Regions from separate parts of the Vibrio sp. MACH09 genome, predicted to be linked through region 1. Evidence: riboswitches for the same ligand, from Rfam matches in the RefSeq annotation. Region 1 holds a riboswitch; the other holds the start of a gene.
What was found. A riboswitch is a leader RNA that binds a small molecule or an ion and turns the genes downstream of it on or off. The one in region 1 is predicted to bind thiamine pyrophosphate.
Positions count from the first base shown of each region.

Region 2: linked by a shared signal. The riboswitch ahead of thiE (thiamine phosphate synthase) and the one ahead of thiB (thiamine ABC transporter substrate binding subunit) in region 1 are both predicted to bind thiamine pyrophosphate.

Region 1 covers NZ_BSFZ01000001.1:2,958,065-2,965,742, forward strand. The annotation lists gene rapA (RNA polymerase-associated protein RapA) at 1-379, opposite strand, end outside; gene thiQ (thiamine ABC transporter ATP-binding protein) at 734-1,444, opposite strand; gene thiP (thiamine/thiamine pyrophosphate ABC transporter permease ThiP) at 1,444-3,021, opposite strand; gene thiB (thiamine ABC transporter substrate binding subunit) at 3,422-4,405, opposite strand; TPP riboswitch at 4,455-4,565, opposite strand; gene CHJ_RS13230 (flavin prenyltransferase UbiX) at 4,695-5,312, opposite strand; gene mpl (UDP-N-acetylmuramate:L-alanyl-gamma-D-glutamyl-meso-diaminopimelate ligase) at 5,309-6,679, opposite strand; gene fbp (class 1 fructose-bisphosphatase) at 6,979-7,678, shown strand, end outside.
Region 2 covers NZ_BSFZ01000002.1:1,021,162-1,028,839, reverse strand. The annotation lists gene CHJ_RS19880 (thiazole synthase) at 1-419, opposite strand, end outside; gene thiS (sulfur carrier protein ThiS) at 422-631, opposite strand; gene CHJ_RS19870 (HesA/MoeB/ThiF family protein) at 619-1,437, opposite strand; gene thiE (thiamine phosphate synthase) at 1,424-2,143, opposite strand; TPP riboswitch at 2,243-2,340, opposite strand; gene citC ([citrate (pro-3S)-lyase] ligase) at 2,490-3,599, opposite strand; gene fucO (lactaldehyde reductase) at 3,880-5,028, opposite strand; gene CHJ_RS19850 (L-fuculose-phosphate aldolase) at 5,043-5,693, opposite strand; gene fucU (L-fucose mutarotase) at 5,696-6,133, opposite strand; gene fucK (L-fuculokinase) at 6,198-7,613, opposite strand; gene CHJ_RS19835 (L-fucose isomerase) at 7,658-7,678, opposite strand, start outside.

The DNA.
Region 1 (7,678 bases):
CAAAATTGTCCATACGGTCAATTTGTCCAGCAAACAGCTTATCTTGTGGTTTATTGAAACGAATTTGATTGCTCAAAAATATTTCTCTTAGCACCACCTCTTCTTCACCAGAATCTTGTCGTATTCCTGTGTAGGTTAGAAGCCCTTTCTCTTCAGCTACTTGCTCTATTTTTAACGACCAGCCTTCTTGACTATCGACAATATCACCTACGTGAAATATCACTCGGGTCACCGGTGCATCCTTCTGGGCATACACTCGATTTTCTTCAGATGCGGCAAACATAATCGTTACCGTACGAGCATCAAGCTCTACTACCGTTCCTAAGCCTAAATCACTCTCTGTGTCGCTTATCCAGCGCTGACCCAAAGCAAATGCCATAAAGTTGATTACCTCTTATTTCGTCATTCAGCCAATTAAATATCACCATGCTAGGGTCTACTGACCTAATAACAACTAAAATAGTCATGTTTGCATATAAAGCATAGTTTAATTGTAATCTTGTTTTAATCTTTCATCTCTCTTCGTAAAGGCACAAAAAGACCATTGCTCAGAAAGGGCGGCAATAGTACTTGATGCGGCAATACAGGTCACGGAGAAAGGTGAGATTTCACCATTCTTTTTTAACACTAGCGGCTAAAAGCACCTGCAAATAAAACGTGATTTAAATTTGCTCTTCAACACGCTTCATTTTCCGACTGCGCGAACGAATAGAGTGAATCATTGCTGATGCTGTTATGAGTGTCCACCAGCATGGACAAACTCATTGAGTAGCTCGTTATTATGATGATCCTGCAGTCTTGCTATTTTATCGCTCACCTGAACGTTACCTTGAGCTAAAAATACAAAATCTGAAGCAATTGAGAGCGCATCTGCTAGGTGGTGAGTCACCATTACAATGGTAATATCACGCTCTTTTGCTAGCTGTTTCACCAGTATTAGCATCTCTTCTCTTAATATAGGATCAAGAGCGGAAAAAGGTTCATCCAGTAACCAAATAGAATGGGGTTGAACAAAACAGCGAGCCAGAGCCACTCGTTGCTTCTGCCCACCAGATAACTGTTCTGGTTTTCTATCTAACAACTGTTCAAGCCCAACTTGTTGACTTGCCTCTAGCACTTGCTGCTGCTGTTGCGTTGACAGTTTTAATCCGGGATGAAGCCCTAACGCGATGTTCTCTCTTACGGTAAGGTGAGTAAAAAGATTATGTTCTTGAAACAGCATGGCAAAAGGACGTTGATGAGGCTCTTGAGCTAATATCGAATCACCATTCACTGTAATATCGCCTTTTTTCGGCAATATAAATCCTGCGATTAACGCCAGCAAGGTTGATTTTCCTGCACCACTTGGCCCCATCAATGCGGTAATGCTGCCTTTTTCAATAGAAGCATTAAATTGAAACAACTCTTGATGATACTGATAACTCACTTCATCAATATTTAGCATTAACTTCTCCTAAAAAAACGTTCTACCGCACTAAAACAACCTAGGCTTAGAATCAATAAACTCAAGGCAACAACCGCAGCCGCATCCATTTGATAGCTGCCTAATAACTGGAAAAGATATAAGGGCAACGTTTTGAACTCTTGGCTGCCAAATAGCGCAATAGCACTTAGATCCCCTACAGAGAACATAAAACTGATGGAAAAGGCATAAGCAATGGGCTTATGAAGCGCTCTCCACTCGAGTAAATAAAAGCGAGAAAACCCCTTCATTCCCAAACTTGCAGCCAATAGATGATACTGCTGGGCAAGATGCAGCATAGGCTGAGACAAGGTTTTAATCACATAAGGAAGCGCCATTAAACTGTTCACCACCACCACAATAATCGCTGCGTATTGAAATACATCTCCGAGGTAGCGTAGCAACAAAAACAATCCAACGCTGATCACTAAGCTGGGGGTCACCAGAATAATGGTCCCGACGAGCTCAATACCATCTGCGTGATGATGTTTGTTATTCATACGCCATGCTCGGCTGGTCATCAAAATAGCCATTCCGCTAGCCAAGGCTAGCACGGATGCCGCGAGTGCGATCAGTATTGAAGCGGTTAACGCTGACCAAAAATCACTGCTGGTTATGACGGTTACTAACTGTGAATTCATTCCGCTGATCACCACCATTATTAATGGTGGAATCACCAGTGTCACTGCGAACAGTATCCAAAATGCATCCCAACACTTAGCTTTAACATTATCTTTTGTTACCGCAATGTTTCCGCCTGAGTGGCTAGAAACAAAGGTACTAGACTTGGCTAACCGCTGGATAGACAAGGACAATAAGGCGCACAACAGCATCTGCCAGATCGCTAAGATAGCGCCAGCTTGCAGATCAAAATCAAATTTAATGGCCTGATAAATGGCCAACTCAATGGTGGTCGATTTAGGCCCACCACCTAGCGCCATCACGGTAGCGAAACTGGTAAAGCACAACATAAACACTAAGCCACAGACATGAGGAAGTTGTTGTCTTAGTCTTGGCCATTCAACCCATCTAAATTTGTACCAGTGGCTCATACCTAAATGCGCACACAGTTTATGCTGCTCCTCTGGGATAGATGCTAAAGAATGATATAAAAGACGACTAGCATAAGGAAGATTGAAGAATAGATGAGCAAGTAAAATGCCGTTTAAACCATAAATAGAAAATGGCAACTTACTATCAAACCAAACAAACAGTTCTGCCAATAAACCGCTATTACCATAAATAGCCAGCAGTCCAAACACCCCCACCAACACAGGCAAAACCAATGTAGTAGAGAACACTTTAAGCAAGATGGATTTACCGTAAAAATTCCGCCGAGAGAGGGAGTGAGCAACAGGAACAGCCAAGCCAACACTCAATAAAGTTGAGAGAAAAGCTTGGTAAAAGCTAAATACCGTGACATGGCGATAATAACTGTCTTGCCAAAAACCAGACACCTGAATGTCTGGAGTATAAAACAGCAGTGCGCTTAATGCGGAGAGCACAAAGGTTAAAATGATGATGGCAACAGCGACACCCAGCTTAGGAGTTTTCTGCATAGCAACTTATATCAACGACATTAATTATCTTGTAAAAATACATTCTGTTCCGGAAAACAACTAAGTACGGTACTACTCACCTCAATTCGAAATACACTAAGCCTCTCGTTAGCATTTTTTAGCGTCTAGGCCCATGACGATACGAGCGGTTCTAATTTTTTATCTCGACCTGAGGTTTTTAAAGCCATCACTAGGGTCTGTTGACTTTTCAAGTACAAATGTTGTTCAGTCTAAAAGCGTTTTGAGCAAGGCATGAGGAGAGTAGCATAGTTATTCTATGCCAACGACTCATAGCACAGCTCAAGGCGCTTTTAGATGAACCCTTCGGGCAGTATTTGTTGTCATTTTCTACTGCGTTACCGCCTGATTGCGTAGTTGACTACACGGCACTAGGCTTACATTACTTCGTTAATGCACTCTGCCATTCACGAATCCACGGTTTACGCATCTTTTCTACCTGTTGTGGTGTAAATGTAAGAGCTTGTTTTGGTACCGTTAGTGATTCAAACCCGTCTGGTAATGCCACATTCGTCACTGGATACATCCAGTTACCCGTAGGCATTACCGTTTGAAACTCATCTGACAAAATGAAGGCCATAAACTCATCGGCCAATGCTGTGTTTTTGCTGCTTTTCACTTTAGCCGCAACTTCTACTTGCATGTAGTGACCTTCGGCAAAATCTGCAGCCTTATATTTGCTCTCATTTTCTGCAATAAGGTGATAGGCCGGTGATGTGGTATATGAGAGCACCATGTCGGACTCACCTTTCAAAAACATAGAGTAAGCTTCAGACCAACCTTTGGTGACTGTGACTGTCTTAGCAGATAGCTTAGTCCAAGCTTCTGAGGCTTTATCGCCATATACAGATTTCATCCATAGCATTAAACCTTGTCCGGGAGTCGATGTTCTTGGATCTTGGTAGATCACTTTTAACTCATCATCTCTTTCAACCAGCTCTTTTAAACTTTTTGGCGGGTTAGTTAATGTCTCTTTGTTATAAACAAAGGCGAAATAACCGAAATCGAATGGTACGAAAGTTTGATCAGACCAACCATTTGGTAATGTAATGTTCGATGTATCTACGTTGTGTTGCTCAAGCAAGCCCGTATTGGTCGCTTCTGCCATTAAATTGGTGTCCAAACCAACAATAACATCCGCCTTGCTATTCTTTCCTTCTAATCGCAGACGATTAAGGATTGAAACACCATCATCTAAGGCGACAAACTGTAAATCACAACCACACTTTTCTTCAAACGCTTTTTCAATTTTCGGGCCAGGACCCCAATCAGAAGCAAATGAGTCGTAGGTATATACAGTTAAGGTTTGTTCTGCGGAGGCAGAAAACGATAGGGCTAGTGCAAGTGCGGAAATAGTATATTTCACTGGACGCTCTCCTTGTTATGAGCGGCACAGGGTTGAGTGAGGATAAACACAAACATCCTGCCTCAATTCCTACGCCAGTATTATCTGGTTCAGGTGTTCGGGTTCTAATTGCTTAATCTCAGCCACAAAAATTCTTTTTGCAGCACCCCGTTGAGTCAGAAAGATTGTAATCGGAATTGACGTCAGTAGCTATTGTTTACTGTGAAAACATCGCTAGCGATAATAACTGATACGATGATGAAATAGAGTTAACTCTGAAAAAACGCCTTTCATGGTTGATCGAATCCACTTACCTTTGATCGTATCCCCAGCGAGGAACCAGTCCTTGCTCCACACCTAAATGGTCTAGAATTCTGGCCACCATAAAATCCACCAAGTCATCAATGGTTTTAGGCTGATGATAAAAACCAGGAGCAGCGGGCATAATAGTGACTCCCATCTGAGACAGCTTGTGCATGTTTTCTAGGTGTAGTGTTGAAAATGGCGTTTCTCGCACAACCAATAACAACTGACCTCGCTCTTTAAGCACCACATCTGCTGCTCTTTCGATCAAGTTATCAGACATACCGTGAGCAATGGATGCCACACTACCTGCTGAGCAAGGGCAAACAACCATCTGTTTCGGTGCTGCACTCCCCGATGCAACCGGTGAAAACCACTCTTCTTTCCCACAAACAACAAGTTTCTCGGCATCACAAGACAGATGCTCAAGCAAAACATCTTTTGCCGCTTCAGGTGAAGCTGGCAACTTTAAGTTGTGTTCCGTCGCCATCACAACTCTGGCCGCCGATGAGATAAGTAAAAACACTTTATAGTCAGCCGCAAGCAAACACTCTAGTAGCCTCAATCCATAAGGCGCACCCGACGCACCGGTAAATGCCAGCGTGATGCATTTTTCTTTACTCATTGTAGTTTCGCCTTTTTATCTGCAAGTTTTGCTAACAACTTGTCATGAATGCCTTCAAAGCCGCCGTTACTCATGACTAGAATTTGATCCCCGCACTGAGCTTGTGAGACGATCTGTTCAACCAACTCATCAACACTAGCACCAACAGAAGTTGGCTGAGTACAATGTTGTGCCACCTCATCAACAGACCAAGAAAGCGTTTCTGGCTGGAAAAGGTAAACAGAGTCTGCCTTTGCTAACGAGTTAGCTAACGCCTCTTTATGAACACCCATTTTCATGGTTGCTGATCGTGGCTCAAGCACCGCAATAATATTTGCTGATGGCTTGTTATTTCTTAGGCCATCTAAAGTCAGCGCTATAGCGGTAGGATGATGAGCAAAATCATCGTACACAGAAACATCGCCAATCACCCCTTTTAACTCTAAACGACGCTTAGTATTAATAAATTTGCCAAGGGATTCACAAGCGAGATCAGGCGTGACTCCCACATGTCGAGCCGCAGATATCGCCATAAGAGCATTGCTAACATTATGGTCACCAACCAAGTCCCAATGAACTTCACCAACTTGTTCACCATTGAACAGCACCTTAAACTGGCTACCATCTTTCGTGATTTTCTCTACATCCCATTCAACATTATTACCCGAAAACTCAAGCTCACTCCAACAACCACGTTGTAAAACATCCTGCAACGCCTCATCTTGCTTCGGTGATAAAATACGACCATTACCCGGAACCGTTCGTACCAAATGATGAAATTGTTTTTTAATCGCTTCCAGATCATCAAAAATGTCAGCATGATCAAACTCAAGGTTGTTCATGACGAGTGTTCTAGGATGGTAGTGAACAAACTTAGAACGCTTGTCGAAAAAAGCACTGTCATACTCATCAGCTTCAACAACAAAAAACATGCTGTCTCCAAGACGAGCCGATACTCCAAAGTTCCCTAATACCCCGCCAACCAAGAAACCAGGCGCGTATCCACAATCCTCTAGAATCCATGACAGCATACTAGAAGTGGTTGTTTTTCCATGAGTTCCTGACACCGCAAGGACCCATCGGTCGTGCAATAAAAACTCCTGAAGCCACTGAGGTCCAGAGGTATATTTTAGGTTTTTGTTAAGAACATACTCAACACAAGGGTTGCCACGACTCATGGCATTACCAATGACAATCAAATCTGGAGCAGGCTCTAACTGCTTGGGATCAAAGCCTTCAATAATCTCTATTCCTTGGGATTCGAGTAAAGTGCTCATCGGAGGGTAAACATTCGCGTCACACCCCGTCACTTTATGCCCAAGTTGACGAGCAAGCACAGCTGCGCCTCCCATAAACGTGCCGCAGATACCCAATATATGAATGTGCATTAAAAACAGTTCCTAACTAAAATGATTGAAAACGTGATCTAATCCACGTCAATGCGTAATGCTCTACCTTCGTTTCAATTTAAATGTGATAAGTCACTAAAACAAATTGAATATCAGGGAGTTACTTCATTACTCTTAATAAGTTTAATGTCATACAATTCGTTATTATTCAACCTAATTAGATCTATTCGCTTAACTTATCATCAGGTTGGATAAGGTTACTCTGAAACTATAATAACGAACATATGTACATTGTAACCAAAACTCCCCCAAATAATCAGCAACGTTAAGGATATAACATGTCTGAATTTCGCACTCTTGGCGAATATATTGTAGAAAAACAGCACGACTTTCCACACGCAAGTGGTGAGTTATCTTCTCTTTTGGCTTCCATTCGTCTAGCCGCAAAAATTGTAAACCGTGAAATCAATAAAGCGGGTCTTGTTGATATTACTGGTGCAGTTGGCAGCGAAAACATTCAAGGTGAAGAACAGCAAAAGCTCGACCTCTACGCTAATGACAAATTTAAAGCAGCACTTGAAGCCCGAGATCAAGTATGTGGCGTTGCCAGTGAAGAAGAAGATGAAGCCGTCGCGTTTAATAAAGAACTGAATCAAAACGCAAAGTATGTGGTATTGATGGATCCATTAGATGGTTCCTCCAATATTGATGTTAACGTTTCGGTAGGGACCATCTTCTCTATCTACAGACGTGTTTCTTCAGTAGGCACACCGCCAACAGAAGAAGACTTCCTGCAACCAGGTGATAAACAAGTCGCTGCCGGATATGTCATCTACGGTTCATCAACAATGCTTGTATACACCACCGGGAACGGTGTTCACGGCTTTACTTACGATCCATCCATTGGTTCATTCTGCCTATCTCATGAAAATATGATGATCCCTGACGATGGAAAAATTTACTCCATCAACGAAGGTAACTATATTCGTTTCCCGATGGGAGTTAAAAAGTACATAAAATATTGTCAGGAAAGTGTGC
Region 2 (7,678 bases), on a different contig from region 1:
AGTCGCTTACATAAGACCGGATCAGCATGACAGTACGGCATTACAATAAAACCCTCTTTTACTAGCTGCTCTGCAGCCGCGAGTGTTTCAATTGGGTCAGGCATTAAGTATTTTGGATCGGGGTGAATTTCCAGTTTAAGCCAATTGGTTTGCAAAGCTTCTCGGGCCAACTGCGCGGCAAATATCGCCTCTTTGGCGTTTTTCGCACCGGAGGTGTTAGGTAATAAGTTCACACCCGCATTGCGTAGCGGCTGCAAAATATCATCCTCTTTGTCATCGATATCAACTCGCTTTAATGCCATTGTCACCAACTCTGATTCAGAGGCAATTATCGAATTTTGCATATTAATGGCGTTCGAGTATTTTCCCGTTCCGGTAAATAGACGAGACTGAAACTGTTTATCGGCAATTGTTAACATGATTAACCTCCTGCAATGGCTTGAAATAAGGCGATATGGTCACCTTCGTTAACGACAGTCTCATTCCAGAGCTGGCGAGAAATGATCGCTTGATTGACCGCGACAGCAGATGCGCCATTTGGCATCTGTAACAAAGCAAGCAGCGCTTCAATCGAGGTATTTTCGGCAATCGACATAGGCTTGTCATTCACCTTTATTTCTATAGTTGACATGGTATTTCCTTATTAATCCTTGGTTCTTTATCCAAATCTTGTTCAAATGACGTGGCGCAGATCGGGCAGTTAACATCTCGAGAAATCGTCAGCCGTTGCCACTTCATTTGTAGTCCGTCAAACAGCTGTAAATGAGCAAAGTTCACCTCTCCGCAATCGGTGATGGCTTTTATTGCTTCGAGCGCCTGCATCGTACCCATAACACCCACTACGGGTCCCGAAATGGCGGACGTTCGGCAGCTGTTCTCTTGTTTATCTTGCTGTTCTTGTTGCGGAAAAAGACAGTGATAGCAAGGCCCTTGCTGTTGACGAAAATCGAAGCTCACTAGTTGTCCTTGCCAACGAATCGCGGCTGCCGATATCAAGATTTTCTTCTGTTCGAAACAGGCTCTATTAATGGCATAACGAGTGGAAAAGTTGTCACTGCAGTCAAGTACAATATCCGCCATACTCACTTCAATATTCAGTTGTTGGCCAGTCAGTGCCGTTTGAACTGGGCGTATGGCGACTAGCGGATTGAGTTGCTTCAATTGCTCTGCTGCACAGCGAGCTTTATTGTCATTTTGATGATGATCGCGATAGATGATTTGGCGCTGCAAGTTTGACCTCTCTACGCTATCGCCATCGGCAATCACAATATGACCAATCCCAGCAGCCGCTAAATACAGAGCAGCAGGAGAGCCTAACCCTCCAGCCCCAACGATCAACAAACGGCTATTTTGCAACGCAACTTGACCCGTTTCCCCCAGCTCTTCCAATGCAATTTGGCGGTTATAACGGAGAAACGCCTCATCAGTTAACATCATCAGCTCCCGACACCGATTCTCTCGTGACACTCAGCTTCTCGGCAAAGGCAGTAACCGCTTGCTCCACATCGCTGGCTTGAGTGATAGCACGCACTACCGCCACACTACTCACTCCCGACTGCCAAACTGCAGCAACGTTAGAAAGATCAATTCCGCCTATTGCCACGGTAGGAAATCGGCCGGCGACGGTATTGATATGTTCAGTGAGCGTCGCGACACCCTGAGGTGAGGTTGGCATCTGTTTGGTTGGGGTTGGAAAAATATGTCCGATAGCAATATAACTGGGCTGAATTGCTAAGCCTCGCTGCAGCTCGCGAGCAGTGCGAGTGGAGACTCCTAAACGAATATTGGCCGTTTTCAGAGCATCAAGATCTGCGCTGTCCAGATCTTCCTGTCCTAAATGAACGCCATAAGCGTGATGTTTGAGGGCCAGTGGCCAATAGTCATTAATAAAGACTTGCGCTTTATATTCTCGGCCAAGACGTATCGCCTCAATAATTTGTTTTTCTAAATCGGGTTGATGTTCATCTTTGATTCTAAGTTGAACGGTTTTTATCCCGAGCGCGAGTAATCTGGCGATCCAGTTAACATGATCAACCACAGGATAGAGATTACCAATTCCTCCTTCTAATGGAGCAAACGGGCAATGTGCAGTTGGCGCGAGTTCGCGTTCGGTATAACAATGAGATTGACGTGCATTCGACATAGCAATTTCCTAATAATTAATGATGGAAAATGCTTGGCGGATAGGTGCTTACAGAGCAAGTGTTTGATCTTAATTACGGACAGTATCAGATCAATATAGAGAGAATTTGCTCTTGTTCCTTTCGCAGGTGTTAGCCTGATCAAGTTCAACGGATCCCGCAATGCGGTCTCAGCCAGTTGGCACTCCGACAAGTATCGTTTGCGAGTATAAAAACAATATCGACTCCGCGCAAGCGCTTGTTAACCGCATTGCGCAAATAGTAATAGCTCAATAAGTCTTAGTGATATTTAACCAATAGCTATATCTGATTCTTGCCCTGAAGATGCCTCGGAAGCACCAATTACGATTATAGGGCAGCAGTAAATGTAGGCGTAGCTACTGAGTTGGGGAGAGGTTTGCTGCTGTAATGTCGCTTTCTTTCGTTGTATAGCGAGTCTTCAACGCTAAACAAGTTTTTCAAATAGTTGTAGGTGGTTGCTGGCACAAACTTGTTAATTTCATTCCAATCATTATTGAATAGAAGATGACGTACCAGTGAAGCAGATATCGGTTGGTTCTCCATCTCTTTACGTGGAATTTCTATCAAGTTAATGGCGTCATAATCCAATGACGGTGTGGTTAACCAGTTCTGCATTTGCTGATTATAAAAGCGGGTGACATTACAGATAGGTTCGGTGCCAACAAAACGGTGGGTAATTCCTAACGATGGCCCGATAAAACTTCTAAACAGTTGTAGATCAACCGCGGTATGGCAATAGTTAATAACGCCATCATCTTTCAAGAAGTAACTTGGAAATGTGGCACGAGAGATGATGTAATCGGACCCTTGATGGACAATAACATTGTCGAGGTCAGAAACCCCCTCCTCAATCATATTAACTCTGTCTTGATAGGTGAAAAAAGAGCTATCCTCTTTCACCACAAAAAGGTGCAACCAATCACATTGACTTGCTGCATGTTCAACCAAGTATCTATGTCCATTGGTAAACGGATTGGCATTCATAACAATACTGCCAATTTTACCACCCGCTCTTTTTAATGATTGAAGCTTACGACAATATTTATTTAAGCGACTTTTACTATTTTCTAAAAGAACAACTCGATCTTTTACTGAAGTAAGTAAATAAAAGCCCGCCTTATTAAACATTTTATAATTTTCGGGTTTGGTATATATAAATAAATTATAGCGACCAAGGTCATATGCATAAGTCACAAGTTGAGACAGAAGCTTAGTAGAAAGTCCTTCACCCTGATAGTCATTGTTCACTGCAATGGACTTCAGTGTATTCCCCGCAAGACCACCACATGCCACGATTTCGCTGTCGTGATAAGCGCAGACAAAAAACTCCACATCAGCATCGATACCAAGTCCCATGCTGTTCAAAAAGTTATTAACCATTACCAGTTTTCGACCTGCTTTGGTTTTTATTTTTTCGAAATGAATTGTCGCTAACACTAGCTTGTCTCTATATTCTACTTACCGATAAAGTGTCTCTCTTCATGGGTTTTAAAAATATGATTTAAATCATGGTTACGCTGGAATATAGTCAAGTAATTGTAAGGTATTTGTTTAACAAGATTTTGTTCGCGTCGAATTATATAAATGACAAGCCAATAATAAAAAGCACAAATTAGTAAGCGTCTTATATGCTCAAGTAAACTCTATGGCATAACAAGCAAAAAAGCCGCTCGAGGAACGGCTAAAACAACTCATTTTAGAGCATTTTAAAATGTACTTACATAGCAGTTAAGTACAATAGAGAAACGTCATCAGGAGAAAGCTGACGTGGGTTGCCTCCCATACAAACATCTGCAAGCGCTTTATCTATCCATGCATGGCTATCTGATTCTTTGATGCCTAAGTCAGAGAAACCGGCTGGAATGCCGACTTCTGACGACAACTTACGTATCAGTTCTATGGCTAACATCGCCGCATCCATATCGTTTAACAAACGAGTATCACCGCCCATTGCTTCTGCCACTGCGCGATAAGGTTCAGGGTTTGTCTTGGCATTAAATTCACTAATAACAGGCAACAAAATCGCGTTACACACCCCATGAGGTAAGTTATGCGTCGCACCCGGTTGGTGAGCAAGTGCATGTACTGCACCTAAACCCGCACTATTAAATGACATTCCCGCCAAAAACTGTGCATCCGCTAACTTACCACGAGCGTCAATATTCGCACCGTCTTTCACCGCAACAGGCAGCCATTTGGTAATTAAGCGCACAGACTCTAGTGCTGTTGGCAAAGTTAAGGTATGCGCTCCCGGCGTGACTATAGACTCAATAGCATGCGTCAATGCGTCCATACCCGTTGCGGCGGTAACACTTGCCGGAAGACCTACCATTAAGCTCGGATCATTCACCGCAACATCGGGAATTTGTTTGCCGTCAACGATAACCATCTTCACGGCATTTTCTTCGTCAGTAATGACCGAGTTAGAGGTCATCTCAGCCGCGGTACCCGCAGTTGTATTAATCGCAACAAAGAATACACCGGGATTTTTGACTAGACCCACACCATTGTAGTCACAGATGTCCCCTTCGTTGCTTGTCACTATTCTGATCGCTTTAGCACAATCAATTGGGCTGCCGCCGCCAACCGCGATCAAACAGTCACATTCAGCCTCTTGATAGAATGTCTTTCCGTCACGAACTAACGTGGCAGTTGGGTTTGGCGTAACCTTGTCAAAGACTACATACTCAAGGCTTTTGTCGTCTAGTGCTTGATAAAGCGAATCCAAGATACCCAGCTCAATAAGATTATTATCCGTAACAATCATCGCTTTTTTAACGGCTTGTTCAGAAAGCACGTCAACCGCGTCTGCGACTGCGCCTACACCAGACAAACTTAATTTTGGTAAATTTAATGCAAATGCCATTTTAACCACCCCTATTATTTTTCTTCTACACGTAAGCCGTATGACTTAAATTTCTCAATAACCAACGCCATTTTTTCGTCACTAAGTACATCGTACTTTTGACCTGTACTTAAGATTTTCACGTAGGTTTCCGCTAGCACTTCTACTTCATGCGCAACCCAAAGTGCTTTTGCAAGGCTATCTCCGGTGGCAATACAACCATGATTTCCTAACAGAATGGCTGAGCTCTGTTTAATACCTTTGGCAACATTCGTAGCAAGTTCCACACTGCCAAATGTAGCGTAAGGAATACATGGAACTTCTGTTGTTCCAGTGACAGCGACCATATAGTGAATAGCAGGAATCGGCTTATTTAAGATGGAGATAGTGGCACAGTTGATGGCATGGTTATGAACCACCGCATTCGCTTCTTCCCGTGCTTGATAACAAGCTAAGTGAAAAGCCCATTCACTTGATGGAAGCTTACCCTGTTCAAAATTGCCTTCCGCATCAACATAAACAATATGGTCTGGAGTAAGTTGCTCGTACTGGATGCCAGTTGGAGTGATTAGCATGCCATCATCATAACGAACACTGATGTTACCTGCTGTGCCTTGGTTAAGTCCTAGGCGTGTCATTTCAAGACAAGTATCAATTATTTCTTGAGATAGTTGTTTACGGTTCATATTTATTCCTTAATTGGCGTAACGCCTTTCTTTAAAATGATGTTGCCATACTTTGCGGTCTCTCCGGTTAGTACAACAGCAGAACAATTTTTTACACGTTGATAAAAACTAAAACGCTCTACACGCTCCAGTGCTGGCGGACTTTCTAAATGTTGACTTATCGCCGCCATGTACCTTTTTTCAACCGATGGATCGAGCTCATCACCTTCCACCGCGTCCATCATGACAAGAGGGCATTCGACATACTGATCAAGTTCAAAAAGAGGAATAATTCCATCTAACAACGTAGATACACTAATGCCATCAGCACGAATCACATTGTTATTAAATGTGTTAGCGGGAAAGTGCGCATCCGCTAACAAAATCTCATCACCATGGCCCATTTCACAAAGTGTCGACAGCAACTTTGGACTAATGGCCGGGTGTATATTTTTAAGCATATTTCTACTCCAACTCGTTGTAATATTGGAAATAATTGTTATTGGGACAATGACGTTACTCGTATCAGCCTTGACGGGGAGTGACAGTAGTAAACGACGGTTTCATCGCCTTTTGCGCTTCATCTGCACTTTTATATACGCCCGCTCCTGCCAGCGCGTACATTGCCGCCCCCATTACGGTGCATTCCGGTTCATCCACCACCAAAATCGGCACTTCAAGTACATCCGCTCGTATTTGATTCCAAAGGCTATTTCTCGATCCCCCGCCTACTACTACTAAGCTGTCAACTTGGAACTTACCCACCTCAGAAAGGGTGGCTAAACTCTCTTTTAGCTTGCTCGCCAGTCCTTCTAGCGCAGAGCGATATATCTCTCCCCGCGTGGTGTTGATGGATAGTCCAGAGATGTGCCCACCGGTGACATCGTCTTTTTTAGGTTGAAATGACGGTATAAATTTCACCCCATTGCATCCCGCCGGTACGGCACTTCCTTCTTTGATCATTTGCGAGTATTTATTAGGCTGTTGCTGTAGATCCGGAAAATACGTACTGGAAACCCACTCCATAACCGCACTGGATAACCACTGCACCGCTGGGTTATACAAGCCCCGTTTCGCATCAAGTTCCGTGGTTAGGCCATCAGCTAAATAACTAGGGTTTAGCGTCATGTTATTGGCTCTCGCCATGAGAATTTCCCATGTACCAGAGCTTAAAAATGGTTGATTCTCTTCAACACCGGAACCAAACAGAGCAAACTGAGTATCATGTCCGGCAGAGATAACCGCCGTCCTGTCTGGCACATCGAACAGTTTCGCCATTTCATGACTAACCGTTCCAATCACTTCACCCGCATCCACCATGGGAGGAAAGTGGTCTTCCGTCAGGCCAAGATAGTCAAGCGCCTCTGTATTCCATTCACCCGTTTGCAAGTTTGTCAGCATTGACGTACCCGCCATGGTGCGATCGGTAGTCAACTTGCCAGTGAGCCTGTGGTTGATCATTGAAGAGATAAAAACAAACTTGTCCATCTGTTGATAAACCTCAGGTTCATGCTCTTTGAGCCACCTAAGTTTATAAAGAGTGTTAAAGGAGTAATCTCCAACGCCGTTTTCTAAATAGAGCTTTTGACGATCCATCTCTGCTTCAACTTGTGCCATTACTGCAATGGTTCGCGAGCATTTCCAAGAGATGATGGGATAGATTTGCTGACCATCTTTATTAAATGGTGCGCCATCAACACCAAAAGTGGTGACCGCGATTGCTGAAATATCCGCCCTCTTCATGTCCGGTAGTTGAGCCGTAACATTGCCAACACATTGAACTAATTTGTTCCAGATATCGTCAAAATTCCAAACGTGCTCATTGCCTGTCTGAACGGTTTCATTGCTAATATGATGAGAAGCCACAATATGACCTGATGACTCAACAGCAATAGCCCTAACGTTTGTAGCACCACAATCTAATATAAGTGCGATAGACATATTAAAACCTCAAGAGAGCGCCCCAATAGGGCGCTAAAAGATAATTACTTATATAAAGGACCGAA